One region of the Enterococcus wangshanyuanii genome, then DNA from elsewhere that is predicted to be linked to it. Evidence: predicted binding sites of a transcription regulator. Region 1 holds the regulator's gene; each other region holds the start of a gene.
The links. The regulator LexA, encoded in region 1, represses DNA repair genes until DNA is damaged. The targets are predictions, from matches to a motif close to CNAACANNTGTTNG.

Region 1 (5,081 bases):
TTGATCGAATCCCCAGACCTACTGATTTTGGATGAGCCGACAAATCACTTGGATTATGAAGCAATCAGCTGGCTTGAAAGCTTTTTGAATGGTTATCGTGGTGCCATCTTAATGGTGACACATGATCGTTATTTTCTCGACCGAGTGACCAATCGAATTTTTGAGCTGTCATTTGGAAAATTATATGAATATAAAGGGAATTACGAAGCATATATTTTGGCTAAGGCTGAACGTGAGCGGATCGAGATCGATCAAGAAGAGAAACGAAAACAACTGTATAAACAAGAGCTTGAGTGGATGCGCGCAGGAGTTCAGGCTCGCGGAACCAAACAACAAGCTAGACAAGATCGGTTTCATGATCTTAAGGAAAACTTGCATCAGGTCAATCAAAAAGGGCAATTAGAGATCGATATTGCTGGACAACGGCTTGGAAAAAAGGTACTTGAAATAAAAGACGGGAATTATTCAATTGAACAGAAAGTTATTTTAAAGCAATTTGACCTTCTTGTGCAGGCAAAAGACCGCATTGGAATCACAGGAAAAAATGGTGCAGGGAAATCAACTTTATTAAATATCTTAGCCGGGCGTTTACCTTTAGAGAGCGGTCTCTATTCGATTGGTGAAACAGTGAGATTAGCATACTACACGCAACAAAATGAAGCTATGGATCCAAACCAGCGGATGATCGCGTATCTTCAAGAAGCTGCTGAACAGGTACAAAGGACAGACGGCAGCAGCATTGGAGTCGCTGAACTGCTTGAACAGTTTCTTTTCCCTCGTTTTATGCATGGGACGATCATCGGCAAGCTTTCTGGTGGAGAAAAACGACGTTTATATCTATTGAAACTACTAATAGGTCAGCCAAATGTTTTGCTGCTTGATGAACCGACCAATGATTTAGATATCGATACATTGACAATTTTAGAAGATTATATCCGTACATTCAAAGGTGCGGTTATTGCCGTATCACATGACCGATATTTTCTTGATAAAACAATGGAAAAACTACTTGTTTTTGAAGGAGAAGGACAGATAAGTACGTATTTTGGTTCGATGAGTGATTACTTGAACCAAAATAAAGAATCTGCTAAAAAAACGGTTAAATCTGAGCCGAAACAAATTCAAGTGACCGAAAAAAAAGAAAAAGTAAAATTGACTTATATGGAACAAAAAGAATGGGCCACAATTGAAACTGAAATCAGTGAACTAGAAAATCGTTCCGCTCAACTTGGAGAAGAAATGAATCATCAAGGAGATGATTTTACAAAGCTTCAGCAACTGCAAACAGAATTAACGACTGTTGAACAGCAACTAGAAGAAAAATTGGAACGTTGGGAATATTTGAGTGAATTTGCAGAAAATTAGGAGGCAATAATGATGGAAGAAGCATACTTAGCACTAGGCCGCAAAATTTTAGAAGAGGGACATGTAAAAGAAGATCGGACTGGAACTGGGACTAAAAGTATTTTTGGTCATCAAATGCGTTTTGATTTATCTCAAGGGTTTCCATTGCTTACGACAAAGCGTGTTCCTTTTGGCTTGATCAAAAGCGAGTTGTTGTGGTTTTTAAAAGGAGACACGAATATTCGTTACTTATTGGAGCATAATAATCATATTTGGGACGAGTGGGCCTTTGAGCGATACATTAAAAGCGAAGATTATCGAGGACCAGATATGACAGATTTTGGTCGTAGAGTATTAGTGGATGACGAATTTAAACTAAGCTACGAGGCCGAGCACAAAGCGTTTTGTGAAAAGATCGTATCAGATGAAGCATTTGCTGCTAAGTATGGAGAGCTAGGTAATATTTATGGTGCGCAGTGGCGTCATTGGGAAACAAAAGACGGCGGTTTTATCGATCAACTGAAAAATGTCATTGAGATGATCAAAACAACGCCAGACTCACGTCGATTGATCGTCTCTGCTTGGAATCCAGAAGATGTGCCTTCAATGGCTTTACCTCCATGTCACACTATGTTTCAATTTTATGTGAATGATGGTAAATTGAGCTGTCAATTATATCAACGTAGTGGAGATGTCTTTCTAGGTGTACCGTTTAACATCGCTAGTTATGCATTATTGACTCATCTAATTGCTCACGAAACGGGCTTAGAAGTGGGGGATTTTGTCCATACTCTTGGAGATGCGCATTTGTATACAAATCATATTGATCAAATGAAAGAGCAGTTATCAAGAGAACTTCGTTCATTTCCTACACTTAAGTTGAACCAAGAAAAGGAATCTGTTTTTGATTTTGAAATGGAAGATATTGTAATAGAAGGATATGATCCTCACCCAGCAATCAAAGCACCTATCGCCGTTTAAGTTTGAAAGGAGCATTTTATGTTAGCAGCTATCTGGGCACAAGATGAACAGGGAACGATCGGAAAGGAAAATCGATTGCCGTGGCATCTGCCAAATGATCTAAAATTTTTTAAGCAAATGACGGAGGATAATACAATCGTCATGGGAAGAAAAACATTTGAAGGAATGGGAAGTCGTCCGCTGCCTAATCGACAAACGATCGTTATGACGAGGGACAAAAACTATAAGGCTTCTGGCGTTATTGTTGTTCATGATATAGACGAAGTACTGGCCTATGCCCAAGAATTTTCAGGAATTACTTTTATAGCTGGCGGTTCCAAAGTTTACGAGGAATTTTTACCTTACTGTGACGTTTTATATCGTACAGTGATCAGCCATACTTTTGATGGAGATTCAGTATTTCCAGAAGTTTCTTGGGAAGATTGGACGTTGATCAATCTTAGCCCTGGTGAGCAGGATGAACAAAATTACTATTCTTATCAGTTTGAAACATACCAAAGGAAAGTCTGCCCAGAGCAGGAAGAGTAAAAAAAGTTAGCAGGTCTGTAGAAGATTCTGCTAACTTTTTTATTAAATATGATTGCGGTATAAACCAACAACTTTACCAAGAATACTAACATTAGGCAGAATGATCGGTTCTAATGCATCATTCTCAGGTTGTAGGCGAATATGGTCTGTTTCCTTAAAGAATCGCTTGCATGTTGCTTCATCTTCATCTGTCATTGCAATAACAATGTCCCCATTTGCTGCAGCACTTTGTTTACGAACGATAACTTGATCACCATCCAGTATTCCAGCGTTGATCATACTTTCTCCGCGAATCGTCAACATGAATAGTGAATTTTCTTCGGATTGTAAATCAGGCGGCAATGGGAAAAAATCCGATGCCTCTTCAACAGCTAGGATTGGTTCACCAGCAGTAACCACCCCCAACATAGGAATGACTGTTGGCTTGATACCGATTTTTTCCAATCCTTCAGCAGTCAGTTCGATCGCTCGAGGTTTAGTCGGGTCTCTTAGGATCAATCCTTTTTTTTCTAAACGTGCTAAATGTCCATGAACAGTAGAAGTAGAGGATAGGTCTACTGCTTTTCCGATTTCTCGAACGGTTGGAGGATAGCCTTTAAGTTCGACTTGTTCATATATATATTTTAATACTTCGACTTGTCTTGTATCTGTACGTTTCACCAAAACCCGCACCTTCTTTCAATTTATAAATTTAGTGTACCATAGTTTTCTATAGGAATCAAACAAGCGTTCGTATTTTTTGTTAAAAGTATTATTATATGCAAAAAAAAGGGTAAGAACATTGTTTTATCTAGAATATGGTTGTATTTTTATAATACATCTTATAAGATAGACATGGAAAGTAAACTCTTATTTCTTATTATGATTACTATCAAGATTTTTGCTAACCTTTCATTAAAGGAGGACAATAAATGCTATCACCAGAAAAAATGAACCGCATCAATGAACTTGCTAAAAAAGCAAAGGAGAGCGGATTATCAGAAACTGAAAAAAAAGAACAGAACGAACTCAGACAAGAATATTTAGCGACCTTCCGCAGCGGCATGCGTCATCATATCGAAGGGATGAAGGTCGTAGATCCGGAAGGAAAAGATGTGACCCCAGATAAATTAAAGAAAATCCAAAAGCAAAAAGGGCTGCATAATAGAAAATAATTTCAGTTTTTTTTACTGAAAGTAATTGCTTTCATAAAAGAAATACGCTAAAATGGACTTAATAAAGGTAAAAAAAACCTAAATAGGAGATGATTTTTTTGTTCGACAACACTGATCAATTAGGCGTCAATACCATTCGTACCTTAAGTATCGAAGCGATTCAAAAAGCTAATTCAGGACATCCTGGATTACCAATGGGGGCAGCCCCTATGGCCTATGCACTTTGGACAAAACACTTAAAAGTAAATCCTAAAACCTCAAGAAACTGGGCAGACAGAGACCGTTTCGTTCTTTCTGCCGGGCATGGTTCAGCGATGTTATATAGTTTGCTTCATTTAGCAGGTTATAACGTTTCTATCGATGATTTGAAAGGTTTCCGTCAATGGGAAAGTTTGACTCCTGGTCACCCTGAAGTTCATCATACAGATGGTGTCGAAGCAACAACTGGTCCATTAGGTCAAGGGATTGCGATGGCTGTGGGAATGGCAATGGCTGAAGCGCATACTGCTGCAGTCTACAACCGCGATAGTTTCCCTGTGATCGATCATTATACTTATGCACTTTGTGGTGATGGTGACTTGATGGAAGGCGTTTCTCAGGAAGCAAGCTCAATGGCTGGTCATATGAAACTCGGCAAATTGATCGTGTTATATGATTCAAATGATATTTCATTAGATGGACCAACGTCTAAAGCCTTCACTGAAAATGTCGGTGCCCGCTATGAAGCATACGGCTGGCAGCATATCTTAGTAAAAGACGGAAATGATTTAGAAGCCATTTCAAAAGCAATCGAAACTGCTAAAGCTGAGACAGATAAACCAACATTGATCGAAGTGAAAACAGTGATTGGATTTGGGTCACCTAAAGAAGGAACATCAGCTGTTCATGGAGCACCTCTTGGAGCAGAAGGTATTACTGCAGCGAAAGCCGTTTACGGCTGGGAATACCCAGATTTTACAGTTCCGGATAAAGTTGCAGCACGATTCAAAGAAACAGTAGTTGATGAAGGCGAAAAAGCTGAAAACGAATGGAATACAATGTTTGAAAACTATACAAAATCACATCCTGAACTAG
Region 2 (5,081 bases), on a different replicon from region 1:
AGACAGAGACACAATCAGTTTTTGGGATTGAAGACTTAATTCAGACAACTGTCAATTGTTTACCAGAAGGACTACAGGCGTCTTTTATTCATTCACAAGAAGCTTCGATTGGTGTCAAACATAAAGAAGCTATTAAGATTGTAACTACTACGATGGCAGCTAATTTTGGAACAGGGTTTACTCCAGTACCAGGAACAGATGCTCCTATAATGATGACCTCTCAGTCAGTGATGATCACGAAAATAACATCAATTTATGGTATCGATATTGATAAGCAAAAAATTGAAACGGCGCTTGCGGGAATGTTAGGTGTTTATACGGCAATGATTTCTGGAAAAGCAATTGCTGGGGGTATTGCTAAAATGGTACCCGGAATTGGTACTATTGGTGGTGGATTGATTTCTGGCGGAGTAGGAATGGTTATCACTGGAGCATTAGGATTTGCTTATATAGAATTAATGGAATTAGTTTTGAAAGGACAAGTAGATTTAAGTACGATCACACCAGATGCGCTAACAGATGTTTTAGTGGAGTTACTACCTAAATATTTACCAAACAATCAATAGAAGCAATTCAATATTTTTTGTTTGTAAGTTAGAAAGAAACGTTTAAAGGAAGGGAAAAAATGAATAGAGATTGGCAAAAATTGAAAAAATCTTCAAATCAAATTCCTACGAATGAATCATTACTTCCCTACATTTTGGAAGTACTAAAAAATGGCGAAGAAGTAACAAATCAAGTGGTCATTAAAAGAGTGAACGAGTTTTTAAAAATTCCAGAATCAATCTCGGCAATCAAATATCCCAAATATCCAGACAGTGAGGGTATATTGACGAACAGGTTTAGTTTTGCATTGAGTACATTATACAAGGCTAAGGCAATTGAACGTCCCAACCGAGGTATTTATAAGATTACTGAAGAAGGCTTATCTTTGTTAAACCAATTTGGGGAGAATTTAACGAAGAAAATAGTAGAACAACAACCGTCTTATAAAGAATATATGGAGGAACTAGCAGTTAGAAACGAGCGTTCAGGGAATAGATTAATTTTAAAAAATGACTCTAAGACAATAAATAATGAAGTTGAGGCGCTCATTACTACTCAAAATAATGAAGTAGCTATTGAACTTTTGGATAAAGTACGCTTAGTAGAACCTTATTTCTTCGAGAAACTTGTAGTTGATTTACTTGTTTCAATGGGTTACAGTGGCGAAAATGGTGAGGCAAAAGTAACAAGTCGAACAAATGATGGTGGGATCGATGGCATTATAAATCAAGATCCTTTAGGAACAAGTACTGTATATATTCAAGCAAAAAGATATAAAGAATCGAATACAGTCAGCCGTCCAGATATTCAGTCTTTTTATGGGGCACTTGCAGGAGTTAATGCAGATAGAGGGGTTTTTATTACAACGTCTAAATTTTCTATCGGAGCACAAGAATTTGCAAAAAATCAAGGAATTGTTCTAATTGATGGAATAAAGCTTACAGAATTAATGATGCAGTACAGCGTCGGTATTGAGGAAGCAAAAGTTTATAAACAGTTTCGCATTAATAACGACTATTTTGAAGAGAATACTTGAAGGAATTTTAAAAATAATTATTATACCGCAGCAGCATGCAATAAGTGCATGTTGTTTTTTTGTCTTCAAGGAAAATATCTCATGCTAGACAAGGGGAACGTAAGTTTGTATACTGTTTGTATTAAATCATTCGAAAAAGGTGAGGTTAATGAAATTTGACTACGAAAAAGAACCAAGCAGAGATATCCTTTGTATCGACTGTAAATCATTTTATTCTAGTGTAGAATGTGTGGAACGTGGTCTACACCCTCTTAAAACGATGCTAATTGTAATGAGCGGTGCAGAAAATGCTGGAGGCTTAGTGTTAGCGGCCTCTCCCCTCGCAAAAAAAGTATTAGGAATATCCAATGTGACTCGCTCAAACGAAGTGCCTTATCACAAGGATTTATTGATTGTCCCTCCCCGTATGTCCTATTATATGGCTAAAAATGTAGAGATCAATCAGATTTATAAATCGTTTGTTGCAGATGATGATCACGCTGTTTTTAGCGTTGATGAATCGTTTCTTGATGTGACCAATTCTCTTAAATTATTTGGCTGTAAAAATGCGTATGAAATGGCTCAGTTGATCCAGCACAAAGTAAAGGATCAAACAGGCATTTATGTAACGGTAGGAATTGGGGAAAATCCGCTTTTGGCGAAGCTTGCTTTAGATAACGACGCAAAGCATAGCAAGGACTTTATCGCAGAGTGGCGTTATGAGAACGTGCAGGAAAAAGTTTGGGGTATCCACCCTATGACTGAGTTTTGCGGTATCGGTAATCGCACAGTTAGGAGACTTAATTGGTTGGGAATTAGGACTATCAAAGAAATTACTGAAGCCGATCCCTACCGATTAAAACGAGAATTTGGTGTAATGGGTTTACAGCTGTATGCACATGCTCATGGGATCGATCGCAGTTTTTTAGGTCAACGAAAACCAGCTGCTAAAATGGATAAATCTATAGGCAATAGCCAGGTACTCCCTAGAGATTATACTCGACAAGATCAGTTAGAACTCGTGTTAAGAGAAATCGCTGATCAAGTTGCTACCAGGTTACGCAGCAGTCACTTAAAAACGGGCTGTGTCGCTGTATCAGTGGGCTACTCTAAAGGATATATTGACAAGCAAGGAAGATCAGGATGGCGAAAACAAATGAAAATACAGCTCTCTAATAATACAAGGATCCTATCGGAATATGTCATTCAGTTATTCCGGTCTGAATACAACGGCCAAGATGTACGACACGTTGGTATCTCGTACTCAAAATTAGAAAAAACGGACTCCCTTCAGTTGGATTTATTTTCAGATCCTGAAGAAGAATTTAGTGAGCAGCGCTTAGACTTTTTAATCGATGCTATCCGGAAGAAATATGGCTTTAAATCGCTAATACATGCCTCTTCCCTGCTTGACGGAGCGACGGCCGTTTCAAGATCAGGTTTAATTTCGGGTCATGCTGGAGGAAATGTCGGGGTGCAATCATGAAACGGACTAAGAAGGAGTTTTTTGACTACAATGAATATCGTGATCGTGGGATGGCGTATAAATGGGATACAGCATTTGCTATAGGTGAGCTTCAAGAAGGAATTAAGGAGTCTTCTGCAGAATCAAGTAGAGATTTAGAACGTCTCCCCCAACAGGACAGAAAATATATTGAATACTGCCTAGAACGTTCGATGAAGCATAACAAGATACTAGAGGTACAATTGAACGAATTGGATGAATTAGGACGTGTAAAGGAGCCTATATGGGGAAATTTTAGAGGTTTTTGTGATCTGGATGTTCTTTTGATTGGTGATCAATATGTAGATTATGGAAATATCCGATATATCAAGATACACGACTTTAGGAAATGGTTAGCTGATCCGGAAGATGCCAATACCTCCCCTTTTGAAGATCAGTATACAGAGACTAAAATCTCTGAACAAGTAAAGATAGATGCTGCATTTACGGAATATTTTACTGACAATGAATGGATTGAATAAGAGGTTTAAGTTTAGAAAAAGCCACTTTCTATAAAAATAGAAGTGGCTTTTTTTATATAATTCAAAGATATTTGCTGATATTCAGTTGGTTAGATTCAATTATAAGAGTAACTTAACTACATTTCTACAGAACAATACACCTCCATAGACTATTTTTTTAAAAAAATAGTTTTGTGGCTTTACGTTTTTATTGATATAGTGTATAATCACATTATCAAAGTTAATAACAATCATACTAACGTTAACAATAACATTAATGCTAATATGTTTGTTAGCAATCATATTAGCATTAGAAAGGGAGAGATTTATGGAGGATATTTTAAAAAAAATAAAATGGATTGTTGGTTCGGAACTAACGACGTATGAGATTGAGCGACAAACTGGTATTTCGCGAGCTACCATAGCAAACATGAGAAAGAAAAAAGATACATATGACTATTCAAAAATGTCATTACAAAATGCAATAACTTTGAGTAAATATTATGACTCGATACGAGAATCTTCTCAAATCTTCCAGGATCAAGGTGGATTTATCTCTTTTACAACTTCTTTGGATCGATGGCTTACTAAGGCAGCAAGCATGGAGAATGAATCTGATGAAATGAGAATTATCATTACGAAGCTTAAGGACCTGACACTAAAAGATATGGATTTACTACAAGATTTATACAGTTTGTACAAAGATTCAATTGTTAGAGACAGCAGTACTAATTCAGATAATAAGGAGTGATACAATGAATAACGAAGAATCAATGATTCCCGTCTATAACGCAAAAACAATCGCACCGAGCACCAACAAAGGTGGCGTGCTTAAAACAACAATAGCGGTTAATGCAGCTGGATATTTGGCTAAACAAAACAATAAAATCCAACCTTGGAGGAAAAATAAAGTACTTTTGATCGATATCGATAGTCAAGGAAATGTATCGTTATCTTTTGGTTTAAATCCTGATAGGTATGAAAATTCAATTTATGATGTTTTAGTAAATAATTTATCTCCAGAAAAAGCAATTGTTTCAGTTCATGAAAATATTGATATTTTACCTGCAAATGATGACATGGCTTTTTTTGAGTTAGATGTTTTAACCAGTACAACCCCACCGGAGGTTGTTAAAAATAATGAAAAAACAATAGAAATCATAAGAAAGACAATTGCTTCATTGAAAGAATTGAAGAAAAGATCTAAAAAAGAAAATCTTGATCAATTTACTGATTTAGTTGCACAAATTGAAAAAGACATACAACAACAACTAACAGAATTAACCAACATGTTATCCCAAGATAACAAGAGAGTAGGGGATTTCTATACACTTCTAAGAACTGCTATAGAGCCTTTGAAACAGAAATATGATTTTATAATTATTGATACGCCTCCACAATTAGGTGTAACAGCAGCGAATGTGTTTACGGCAGTTGATGATGTATTGATTCCTTTTCACCCTGAAAAGTACTCATTTAGAAGTATGATTAAGACGATTAGAGCTATTGATAATTGGAAGGAATCCAATCCAGCTCTTACAATAAAAGCGATAAT
Region 3 (5,081 bases), 570 kb from region 1:
ATCAAAATAAACTGATAACACTTGATTCAACTCTTCATGCGCTTGATTCTCCGGCAGCCATTCACCAATCTTCTCAGATAATATGTAAGCCGCTTTTACGAGCGAATCGATGGGTGCATTTTGATGCAAAAAATCCTTCTCTTCTTCTTTACAGATCTGCTCGATCTTCTCAAATTCTTTTTCAATTTTTCGGATAGCACGTGTCAGTTTTTGCTGTTCTTTTCCAAGTGCTTTTCTTAGTGAAATAAACTTATTTTTAGCCAGAGAAGCTGAATACATTTCTCTTGAACGATTCACTAGATTGTGGACTTCATCGACTAGAAAGATATTTTCTTTTTCTTCTTGCTGCTCCTCGAAGAAACGTCTTAGATATACGCTGGGATCAAATAAGTAATTATAATCGCAGATCACAAGATCACACCATAAACTCACATCCAATGATAACTCAAACGGGCAGAGAGTGTGTTTTTTTGCATAGCGTTCAATAACTTCTCTTGTAAATTGATTTTCATTATTTAACAGATCCCATAATCCTTCATTCAACCGATCATAGTATCCATTTGCAAAAGGACAGGCTTCCGGTGTGCAATTTCGTTCAGTCAAAAAACAAATCTTGTCTTTTGCTGTTAGCGTCACGCTTTTCAATTGCAGGTTCTTTTGCTTCATCGCTTCTACTGCATCTTCTGCTACCTGACGTGTAATTGTTTTCGCTGTTAAGTAAAATGCACGTTCTGCTTGCTCTTCACCAATTGCCTTTAGTGTTGGAAATAATGTGGAGATCGTTTTACCAGTTCCTGTCGGTGCTTCTACAAACAACTTTTGATCACTAAGAATCGTTTTATAAACAGCGACAGCTAATTCTCTTTGCCCTTTACGATAATCACCATACGGAAAAGGAAGTTCTTTCAAAGAGTCATTTCTGATCTTTCGCCAATTCATTTTAAAGATCAGCCATTGCTCGTATTTGCTGGTCAAATCATCAAAAAAGTCGCGCAGCTCCTGTTTTGTAAATGTTTTTTCTGTTCGCGTGATTTCTTCCGTTGTTGTTTGAAAATAGGTCAACTGTAATGTAATCGTTTCTAGCTCTTCTTGTTGACAATAGATGTGCCCATAACACATGACTTGGTACCAGTACATATCGATCTGTTCTTCACGCAACTCAGAAAAATCAGGTTCTGAGCTTTTGATTTCATCAATGACGAATCCCTTATCCTCATCCGTAAAAATGCCATCAGCACGTCCTTCAATGATATATGTTTGCTTATTCAACTCTACATCGATCGCCAGCTTGACTTCCTTTTTATAGCCAGCTGGAGCCGCTTTTTGTAATTTACGATGGATTTTCGCTCCTTCTACTGCCGTATGTTCACTTGTATGTCGTGCATCGATGCTGCCTCTACGCAAAATAAATTCTACTAAACTGCGGACTGCGATCCGTTGTCTATCTTTCATTTTTTTCCCACCTGTCATTTCTCCATTATAGAACATACATTCGCAAATGAAAAGAGAGAGTATTTGAAGCCTAGTAGGATATGCTTCAATACGCTCTCTCAATTTTTAAATTCATGTAGAATAATCGCTGTTTATTTTGACATACTCATAGCTCAAGTCACAGCCAATCACTTGGAAATCCTGTGTTCCTTGATGTAGGTCGACCGTCAAATAGATATCCTCATTTTCTTGAATATATGTCGCGATCTGCTCCATATTTTGCAGCTCTTCATGGTTTTCAGAGAAAATCGGATATTCGCCATAAGAAATCTCGACCTTATTAGGATCAAAAATAAGTCCCTCTGTCTTCCCAAGTGCCATTGCAATGCGTCCCCAATTAGGATCGTGGCCAAATAAAGCTGTTTTCACTAACGGCGAATTGATTATTGATTTTCCAGCATCCTTGGCCTGTTTTTGGCTCATCGCATTTTTGACTGTTACGAACATCGTTTTTGTTGCTCCTTCGGCATCTTTCACAACATCTAATGCCAATGCATGACAGATCTGGTTTAAAGCGGCTTGCATGTCTTCCATCGATGCTGTTTTCTGGCCGCTTGCTAAGAGTGCAACCGTGTCACTCGTACTCGTATCTGAATCAATACTGATCGTATTGAAAGACTGGTCAACCGCAAGTTTCAACATTGAATAGATATCTTCCTTACTGATTTTTATATCTGTTAAAATATATGCCAGCATGGTCGCCATATTCGGTTCGATCATCCCTGATCCTTTGACGATACCTAAAATTTTTCCCTCACCTACATCCAGACTTTGTACCTTGATCCGTTGATCTGTTGTCAAAATAGCTTCAGCAAACTCTTCATAGTTTTCTGTTAGTTCAAGTGAATGTGTCTCTAAAAAAGCATTGATTTTTTCGATAGGTAATTGAGGCCCGATCACACCTGTTGATGAAGGCAATATATTTTCTTGAGCTATCGCCAGTTTAGAGGAAATTTTATCTAAAATCTGAAACTCATTTTCTCGCCCTTCGTTTCCAGTGGCTACATTAGCAACACCACTAGTTACTACGATCGCCTGTAATTCGGCATTTTCAACATGTGCTTTACCGATCGGTATACATTCACCGCAAAACGTATTTTTAGTAAAAACAGCCGCCGCATGACAAATTTGATTTGCTACGATCAAACCAAAGTCTTTTCTTCTTTTCTTGATGCCGACATGCGTACCGTAAAATTTAAATCCTTCTGGTATCTTTTCATCTATTCCCATCACTTACACCCTTCCAAAAGAGCCAACTTCTAAAAAACATTCCACAGCAAAATTCCCGTTTGCTTTTACTGTGAGCGATGATTTTTAGTTCCTTTTTAGTTGATCTATTTTTTCTGATTTTCTAAAAGTATAAATCAACGCATCACGATAGTCAATGATTTTTATGCAAAACATCACCTTTAAAAGTATTTTTATACATAAAATGGGTATATTTACGAATATTAAAAACAAAAAAAGCACTCAGAATAATCTGAGTACTTTTTAAGATGTTTTAGATTAGTTGTTTTTACCGAAGATACGTAAAAACGCTAAGAATAAATTAATAAAGTCAAGATATAATTGTAAAGCCATGAAAACAGCTATTCCTGTTCCAGGTTGTCCGCCTGTTTGCGTGTATAAAGTGCGGATTTTTTGATTGTCATACGCAGTGATACCTGCAAAAATAACGACCATCAAAATGGAAATCAAGTAATCAACAGGACCACTCTTTAAGATAAACGCATTTAGGAAAATCGCAATGATCAAACCGATCAATGCGCTGTACGTTGCATGCCCCATCGCAGAAAGATCACGTTTTGTAAAAATCCCGACTAATGACATTCCTCCAAAAGTAGCTGCTGCACTAACAAAAGCCGCTACAACCGTTCCTTCTGTATACATTGCTAATGTTATAGCCAACGTAACACCATTCAACATCGAATAAACAACAAATCCACTGATTGCCAGTGTTGGATTTTTAGCTGCTTTAAAACCTAAGAAAACAACCAAGGCTAATTCTGCAATCCAAAATCCGTAAAACGCCATCGGGTATTTGTATAAAAACATGACAACTTCAAGGAAATATACATTCAAGATTAGATATGATACTAACGCACTAATACCGATTCCCATCGCTAAAAACGCGTAAATTTTTGAATAAAACTTATTCAAACCAACATTTGCTACTGCTCCGTTATTCATTCATTTCTCCTTCTTTCTCTTCTAGTTCGTCTATTGTTACTTGAGGCGGCTGAACCATGACAACTGCATCAAGTACACGATCATCTTCTTCATTGACAGCTTCGATCGAAATCGTCACAACATCTTTCATTTTATCGACCTTGATCACTTCAAATTGAAAGGTCAGTGTTTCGTAATGAAAGACAGGTCCGACAAAGTTTACCGAAAAATTGACCACATGAGAGCCTGGTCCCGGTAAATGCTTTGAAATTGCACTGGTGATGATCCCCATCAGCATGATCGATGGAACGATCGGCCTGCCATATTCTGTTTTTTGGGCATAATCATGTTGGATATACAAAGGATTGGCATCATTGGTTAAGCCCAAATAAAGAAGTAAATCTTTATCTTCGATCGATTCGGTTAAAGACAGCGAATCACCTTCCTCAATATCTTCGATGGTTTTGCCTAATTTTCTCGGTTTTCCGATATTCAAATTAGTACACCTCCACTAATGATAAGATTATTGTACCAAAATGACGACAAAAGGCAAGTTAAAAAGAAGCTTTGGCGTTTTGCCAAAGCTTCTTTTTATCGTCTTGAACAATAAATTATAGAACGTTTCTTGTTGTATTACTTAATAATGTTTCGTAGGCTTGCTCAAATTTTTGAACATCACCGGCACCCATAAAAATGATCACAGCATTTTCGTGATCTAGTAACGGAGAAACATTATCTTCCTTGATCACTTGACCACCTTTTTCGATCTTATTACCTAAGTCTTCGATTTTTACATCGCCTTTTTGTTCTCTTGCTGATCCAAAAATATCGCACAAGTACACATGATCCGCTAAATCTAGAGCATCTGCAAATTCATCCATCAATGCAATCGTCCGCGTAAAGGTATGAGGTTGGAAAACAGCAATAATTTCTTTATCAGGGTATTTTTGACGTGCACCATCGATCGTCGCCATGATTTCAGTTGGATGATGAGCATAATCATCAACAATGATCATATCTGACACTTTTTTCTCAGTAAAGCGACGTTTAACACCTGAAAAAGTTAGCATTTCTGCTGCAACTTTAGACATGTCCAGTTTTTCAAAGTAAGCAACTGCGATCACACCAAGTGCATTCATAATATTATGTTGACCAAAAGCTGGTAAAACAAAGTGTCCTACGAATTGATCTTTATGGTACACATCAAAAGAAGAACCTTCTGTTGTTCGTTGAATGTTTTTAGCCTGAATATCATCATCATCATTCAATCCATAATAATAGATCGGCACATCAGCTGATAATTGACGTAAATATTTGTCATCACCATAAGCAAAAATACCTTTTTTCACTTGTGCTGCCATTGTTTGGAATGCTGAAAAAACATCTTCAATGCTCTTATAGTAATCAGGATGGTCGAAATC
Region 4 (5,081 bases), 1.6 Mb from region 1:
AATCATTCTGTTTGCATCGATGCCTATGTCTCTGGTGTTGGAACGCGCTCGATGGAGATTTTTGCCAAAGTGATCGGTGAAGACTTATTTACCGGTGAACGTTATTTAGCAGGAACATGCTTTATGACGTTTGTTGTACCTAAAGGCGCTGATTTACCAGAAAGGATCGAACCTCAAACGGAAGAAGAACGTTTTATCTGCCAAGGCTATGAAACAAGAAAAGCCGTTCGACAAGCCAAGCGACAAGAAAGTATCGATCTTGCAAAAAATATTGATCTGGATATTCCGTGGAACGATTAAATACAGAAGCACTTATTTTCTAAACAGGAAATAAGTGTTTTTTTCTGAATAATGCTATCATTAGACTAACAAAACTAGTAAGGATGTGATTTGTCGTGGAAAAGCTATCTAAAGAAGAGTTGAAAGAAAAATTAACAGATATTGAATACGCGGTTACGCAAGAGAACGCAACAGAGCGTCCATTCTCAGGTAAGTATGATGATTTTTATCAAGACGGAATCTATGTAGATCTCGTTAGCGGAGAACCCCTCTTTAGCTCAACTGATAAATACGATGCAGGTTGCGGCTGGCCTTCATTTACTCATCCCATAGAAAAGCGCGGAGTCAAGGAAAAAGCCGATTTTTCACTAGGGATGCATCGAGTCGAAGTGCGCAGTAAAGAAGCAGATTCGCATTTAGGACATGTGTTCACAGACGGACCGCAAGATCAAGGAGGCCTCCGTTATTGTATCAATGCAGCAGCCTTAAGATTTGTTCCAGTAGAAAAGTTAGATGAAGAAGGATATGGAGAGTATAAATCTTTATTCGAATGATCAATAAAAAGAGGCTGGGACAGAATGAGATGCGCCCTAAAAGTTGTACGTGAAACTACAATTTTTTGGGGTCACATCAGAAGTGTTCAACTCCGAGAACCAAGTAGGTACTGTGCAACACTGTTTATCTGCGACGAGTCTTTGACGAGAAAGCATCAACTCATTCTTCGTTGTGTTTTACAGTAATAAGAAGGAGTTACTTCTGCTTCTACCATTTATTCGTTTTAAAGAGGACTAGGTCGTAACTCGTAGAGTTATGTCCCAGTCCTCTTTTTTTATCTTTTCATATCGCTTGTTATTTTATATATGACTAAAACAGTTGCTATTCTGGCTTCTTTTTAGTATTATAAGAATATTCAAAATATTAAAATTTGAAAAGAAAATTATTATTTATTAAGGAGAATAAGATGAAAAAATCGAAAATGACTAAATTAATTAGTGTTATGATGCTGTCGACACTTGTTTTAGCAGCATGTGGAGGCGGTGGGAAAACCGATTCAACAGGTAGCAGTAATGGAAATAAAAAAGCTAGTGGGGAACAGCTTTTTAGAGTAGTTGTACAACAAGAAATGCCAAGTGCTGATTTATCAGTCGCAACGAATACAATTAGTTTTTCAGCGCTAAACAATGTCTATGAAGGGCTGTATCGTTTAGATGAAAATAGTAAACCTCAGCCGGCTGGTGCAATTGAAATGGCTGAAAAAAGTGATGATGGACTGACATATAAATTCAAACTTAGAGAAGATGCTAAATGGTCTAACGGAGATCCTGTAGTGGCAGCAGATTATGTCTATGGCTGGCAACGTACGGCAGATCCTAAAACTGCAGCAGAATATGCCTACATGTTTGAACTAGTTAAAAACGGAGCAGATGTCTCTGCAGGTAAAAAAGGGCTTGATGAGCTTGGAATCAAAGCTAACGGCGATCATGAATTAGAAGTAACGTTGGAGCAAACGACTCCTTATTTTGATTACTTACTCGCTTTCCCGTCATTTTTCCCGCAAAATAAAAAAGTAGTGGAAGAACAAGGGAAAGACTACGCAACAAAGAGTGAAGCTTCTGTTTATAATGGTCCATTCACTTTGACTGACTTTGACGGTCCAGGTACAGATACAGAATGGTCATATACGAAAAATGATCAATACTGGGATAAAGACACTGTTCAATTGGATAAAATCGAAGTAAAAGTGGTTAAAGAAGCACCGACCTCTCTAAACTTATTCCAAGATGGTCAGACAGATGATGTGATTCTAAGTGGTGAACTGGCTCAACAAATGGCGGATGATCCACAATTAGTCATCCAAAAAGAAGCTCGTACTTCTTACTTGGAATTTAATCAAAGAGATGCAGATTCTCCGTATCATAATGAGAACTTAAGAAAAGCAATCTCTTACTCGATCGACCGGGATGCTGTTGTTGACCGTATCTTAGGTGATGGATCTATTGCCTCAACAGGATTAGTCCCAGAAGGCATGTCATTTTCACCAAAAGAGAATAAAGACTTCGCAGAAGAAAACAAAGGAATCTTAAAAGCGGACAAAGAACAAGCCAAAAAATATTGGGAAGCCGCGAAAAAAGAGTTGGGGATCGATTCATTCAAGTTTGATATCGTTGGAGACGACACAGATTCTACGAAAAAAATCCTTGAATATATCCAAGGTGCTGTGAAAGAAAACTTAGACGGTGTGGATGTAACTGTAACAAATGTACCATTTACGGTGCGTTTAGATCGTGGTAAAAATGGCGACTTTGAAGTGATTATGGGCGGTTGGGGCGCTGATTATGCGGACCCAAGCAGCTTTACTGATTTATTTGTAACAGGCGGCGCTTATAACAGAGGCCGTTACTCAAGCAAAGAATATGATGCATTAGTTGAAGCTTCTGGTAAGACAAATGCAGGAGATCCTGAAAAACGTTGGGATGATATGGTTCAAGCTGAAAAAATAATCCTTGATGAGATGGGTGTTGCCCCTGTTTATCAAAAAGCGGAAGCTCACCTACGAAATTCAAAAGTCAAAGGTGTCGTTGCACATGGTGCTGGCGCAACCTACGATTATAAATGGACGTATATTTCTGAATAACGACGAAACAATGAGCTTGCTTAAAGATCTTGAATCTTTAAGCAAGTTTATTTTATTTAGAGGAGTGAGGGTGCCTTTTGGCGCTACAGCTTTTCCTTAAGTTGTGTTAGAATGGAAACGTATGTGCGTGCCAAACGCAAAAAATGTGGTGAACAGCTTATTACATTCCCCCACTCAGAAAGGTGAAATTATGTACGAATATATCCTTGGTAAAGTGACCTTTATCAGTCCTTATTATATTGTTATGGAGACAAACGGCATCGGCTATCAAATCTCAGTAGGCAATCCTTATCGCTATTCAGGAAAAACAGAGCAAGAAATCAAAATCTATGTCCATCAAGTTATTCGTGAAGACGCTCATACCTTATACGGTTTTAGTGATCTAGACGAGAAACAGCTCTTTTTGAAATTGATCAGCGTTTCAGGGATTGGACCAAAAAGTGCGCTGGCGATCATGGCATCTGAAGATCATGGCGGTTTGATCAATGCGATAGAAAGTGAAGACGCGAAATATCTGACAAAATTCCCAGGAGTAGGGAAAAAGACTGCACAACAAATGGTTTTAGATTTGAAAGGAAAACTTGGGGAATTAGAGACATCAGACGTCGCGGTTGAAGCGATGACCCAGACGTCCAAAGTATCCTCAAGTAACCAAGCACTGACAGAAGCTTTAGAAGCATTAAGTGCTTTAGGCTACAGCGAAAAAGAAATCAAGCGGATCACACCTAGATTAGAAGAATTAGGCGTACAGGCGACAGACGAATATTTACGTAATGCATTGAAATTAATGATGAAGCGTTAAGGAGGAAGAGCTATGACAGAAGATGAAAGACTGCTTTCTGCACAAAGCAGTGAAGGTGAAGAATCACTGGAAAAGTCACTACGTCCGCAATTTCTCGAACAATACATCGGTCAAGATAAGGTCAAACAAGAGCTGACGATCTATATCGAAGCCGCTCGAAGTCGTGAAGAAGCATTGGATCATACCCTTTTGTATGGACCTCCTGGTCTGGGTAAAACAACAATGGCGATGGTGATCGCCAATGAAATGCAAGTCAATATTCGAACGACTAGCGGGCCTGCGATTGAACGAGCAGGAGATCTCGTTGCTATTTTGAACGAACTGGAGCCGGGGGATGTGTTATTTATTGATGAAATCCATCGACTGCCACGACTTGTAGAAGAAATGTTGTATTCTGCCATGGAGGATTTTTATGTGGATATCATGGTTGGGCAAGGAACAACGGCGCATCCAGTTCATTTTCCCTTACCGCCATTTACATTGATCGGTGCGACGACGAGAGCAGGAATGCTGTCAGCGCCACTTAGAGATCGATTCGGGATCATTTCTCATATGGAATATTATGAAACCAAGGATCTGAAAGAAATCGTTCAACGTTCAGCAGATATTTTTCAAACGGAGATCGTGGAAGAGGGCGCCTTTGAAATCGCCCGTCGTTCCCGTGGGACTCCGAGAATCGCTAACCGATTATTGAAACGTGTCCGTGATTTTGCTCAAGTACAGTCTGATGGCGTGATCGACCGCTCAATTGCGGATCAAGCATTGACCTTGCTGCAAGTAGACCACGAAGGACTAGACTATGTCGATCAAAAATTATTGAAAACGATGATTGAATTATATGGCGGCGGACCGGTTGGACTAAGTACGATAGCCGTCAATATCAGTGAAGAAACTGAAACAGTCGAAGATATGTATGAGCCTTATCTCATTCAAAAAGGATTTATTAAAAGAACGCCAAGAGGAAGAATTGCGACGCCATTAGCATATGAACATTTTGGCTATGATTCTTATTACTCAGAATGATGAGATAACAAAAAGAACCCCAGTAACTACCTAACGGCGATGCCGTTGACAGTTACTGGGGTTTTCGGTTAATTAAAGCTCTGCGATATATTTGTAGTTAATTTCTAGAGGAGTTCCATTTTTTTCTGCGATAAAGTCTGTTTTATCAGCACCTTCATACGTACTTTCCGTCCAAGAGAAATCAAGTTGGAAATCATCCACTTTTACTAAAGAACCAACTTCAACATAATGAGTTTCTTCTTTGTATAATTCGTAGTTTCCTTCTAATTGACTATCGACATAATGTCTAGTAACAACAGGAACGATATAATGTGATGATGTTCCTGAGAATACAACTTCGTG

Region 2: the regulator LexA is predicted to act here: its motif matches at 1,677-1,690, upstream of CC204_RS19875 (Y-family DNA polymerase).
Region 3: the regulator LexA is predicted to act here: its motif matches at 1,482-1,495, upstream of CC204_RS05665 (ATP-dependent DNA helicase).
Region 4: the regulator LexA is predicted to act here: its motif matches at 3,029-3,042, upstream of ruvA (Holliday junction branch migration protein RuvA).

The regions. Positions count from the first base shown of each region.
Region 1 covers NZ_CP021874.1:599,794-604,874, forward strand. The annotation lists gene CC204_RS02845 (ABC-F family ATP-binding cassette domain-containing protein) at 1-1,365, shown strand, start outside; gene CC204_RS02850 (thymidylate synthase) at 1,378-2,325, shown strand; gene CC204_RS02855 (dihydrofolate reductase) at 2,344-2,853, shown strand; gene lexA (transcriptional repressor LexA) at 2,896-3,516, opposite strand; gene CC204_RS02865 (DUF896 family protein) at 3,765-4,007, shown strand; gene tkt (transketolase) at 4,106-5,081, shown strand, end outside.
Region 2 covers NZ_CP021876.1:83,316-88,396, forward strand. The annotation lists gene CC204_RS19865 (hypothetical protein) at 1-566, shown strand, start outside; gene CC204_RS19870 (restriction endonuclease) at 626-1,582, shown strand; gene CC204_RS19875 (Y-family DNA polymerase) at 1,731-3,047, shown strand; gene CC204_RS19880 (hypothetical protein) at 3,044-3,547, shown strand; gene CC204_RS19885 (hypothetical protein) at 3,855-4,277, shown strand; gene CC204_RS19890 (ParA family protein) at 4,282-5,081, shown strand, end outside.
Region 3 covers NZ_CP021874.1:1,171,719-1,176,799, forward strand. The annotation lists gene CC204_RS05665 (ATP-dependent DNA helicase) at 1-1,452, opposite strand, end outside; gene argJ (bifunctional glutamate N-acetyltransferase/amino-acid acetyltransferase ArgJ) at 1,564-2,721, opposite strand; gene CC204_RS05675 (Bax inhibitor-1/YccA family protein) at 2,998-3,681, opposite strand; gene CC204_RS05680 (MaoC family dehydratase) at 3,674-4,156, opposite strand; gene murC (UDP-N-acetylmuramate--L-alanine ligase) at 4,272-5,081, opposite strand, start outside.
Region 4 covers NZ_CP021874.1:2,870,494-2,875,574, forward strand. The annotation lists gene CC204_RS14330 (acyl-CoA thioesterase) at 1-300, shown strand, start outside; gene msrB (peptide-methionine (R)-S-oxide reductase MsrB) at 396-833, shown strand; gene CC204_RS14340 (peptide ABC transporter substrate-binding protein) at 1,241-2,914, shown strand; gene ruvA (Holliday junction branch migration protein RuvA) at 3,105-3,716, shown strand; gene ruvB (Holliday junction branch migration DNA helicase RuvB) at 3,729-4,739, shown strand; gene CC204_RS14355 (hypothetical protein) at 4,812-5,081, opposite strand, start outside.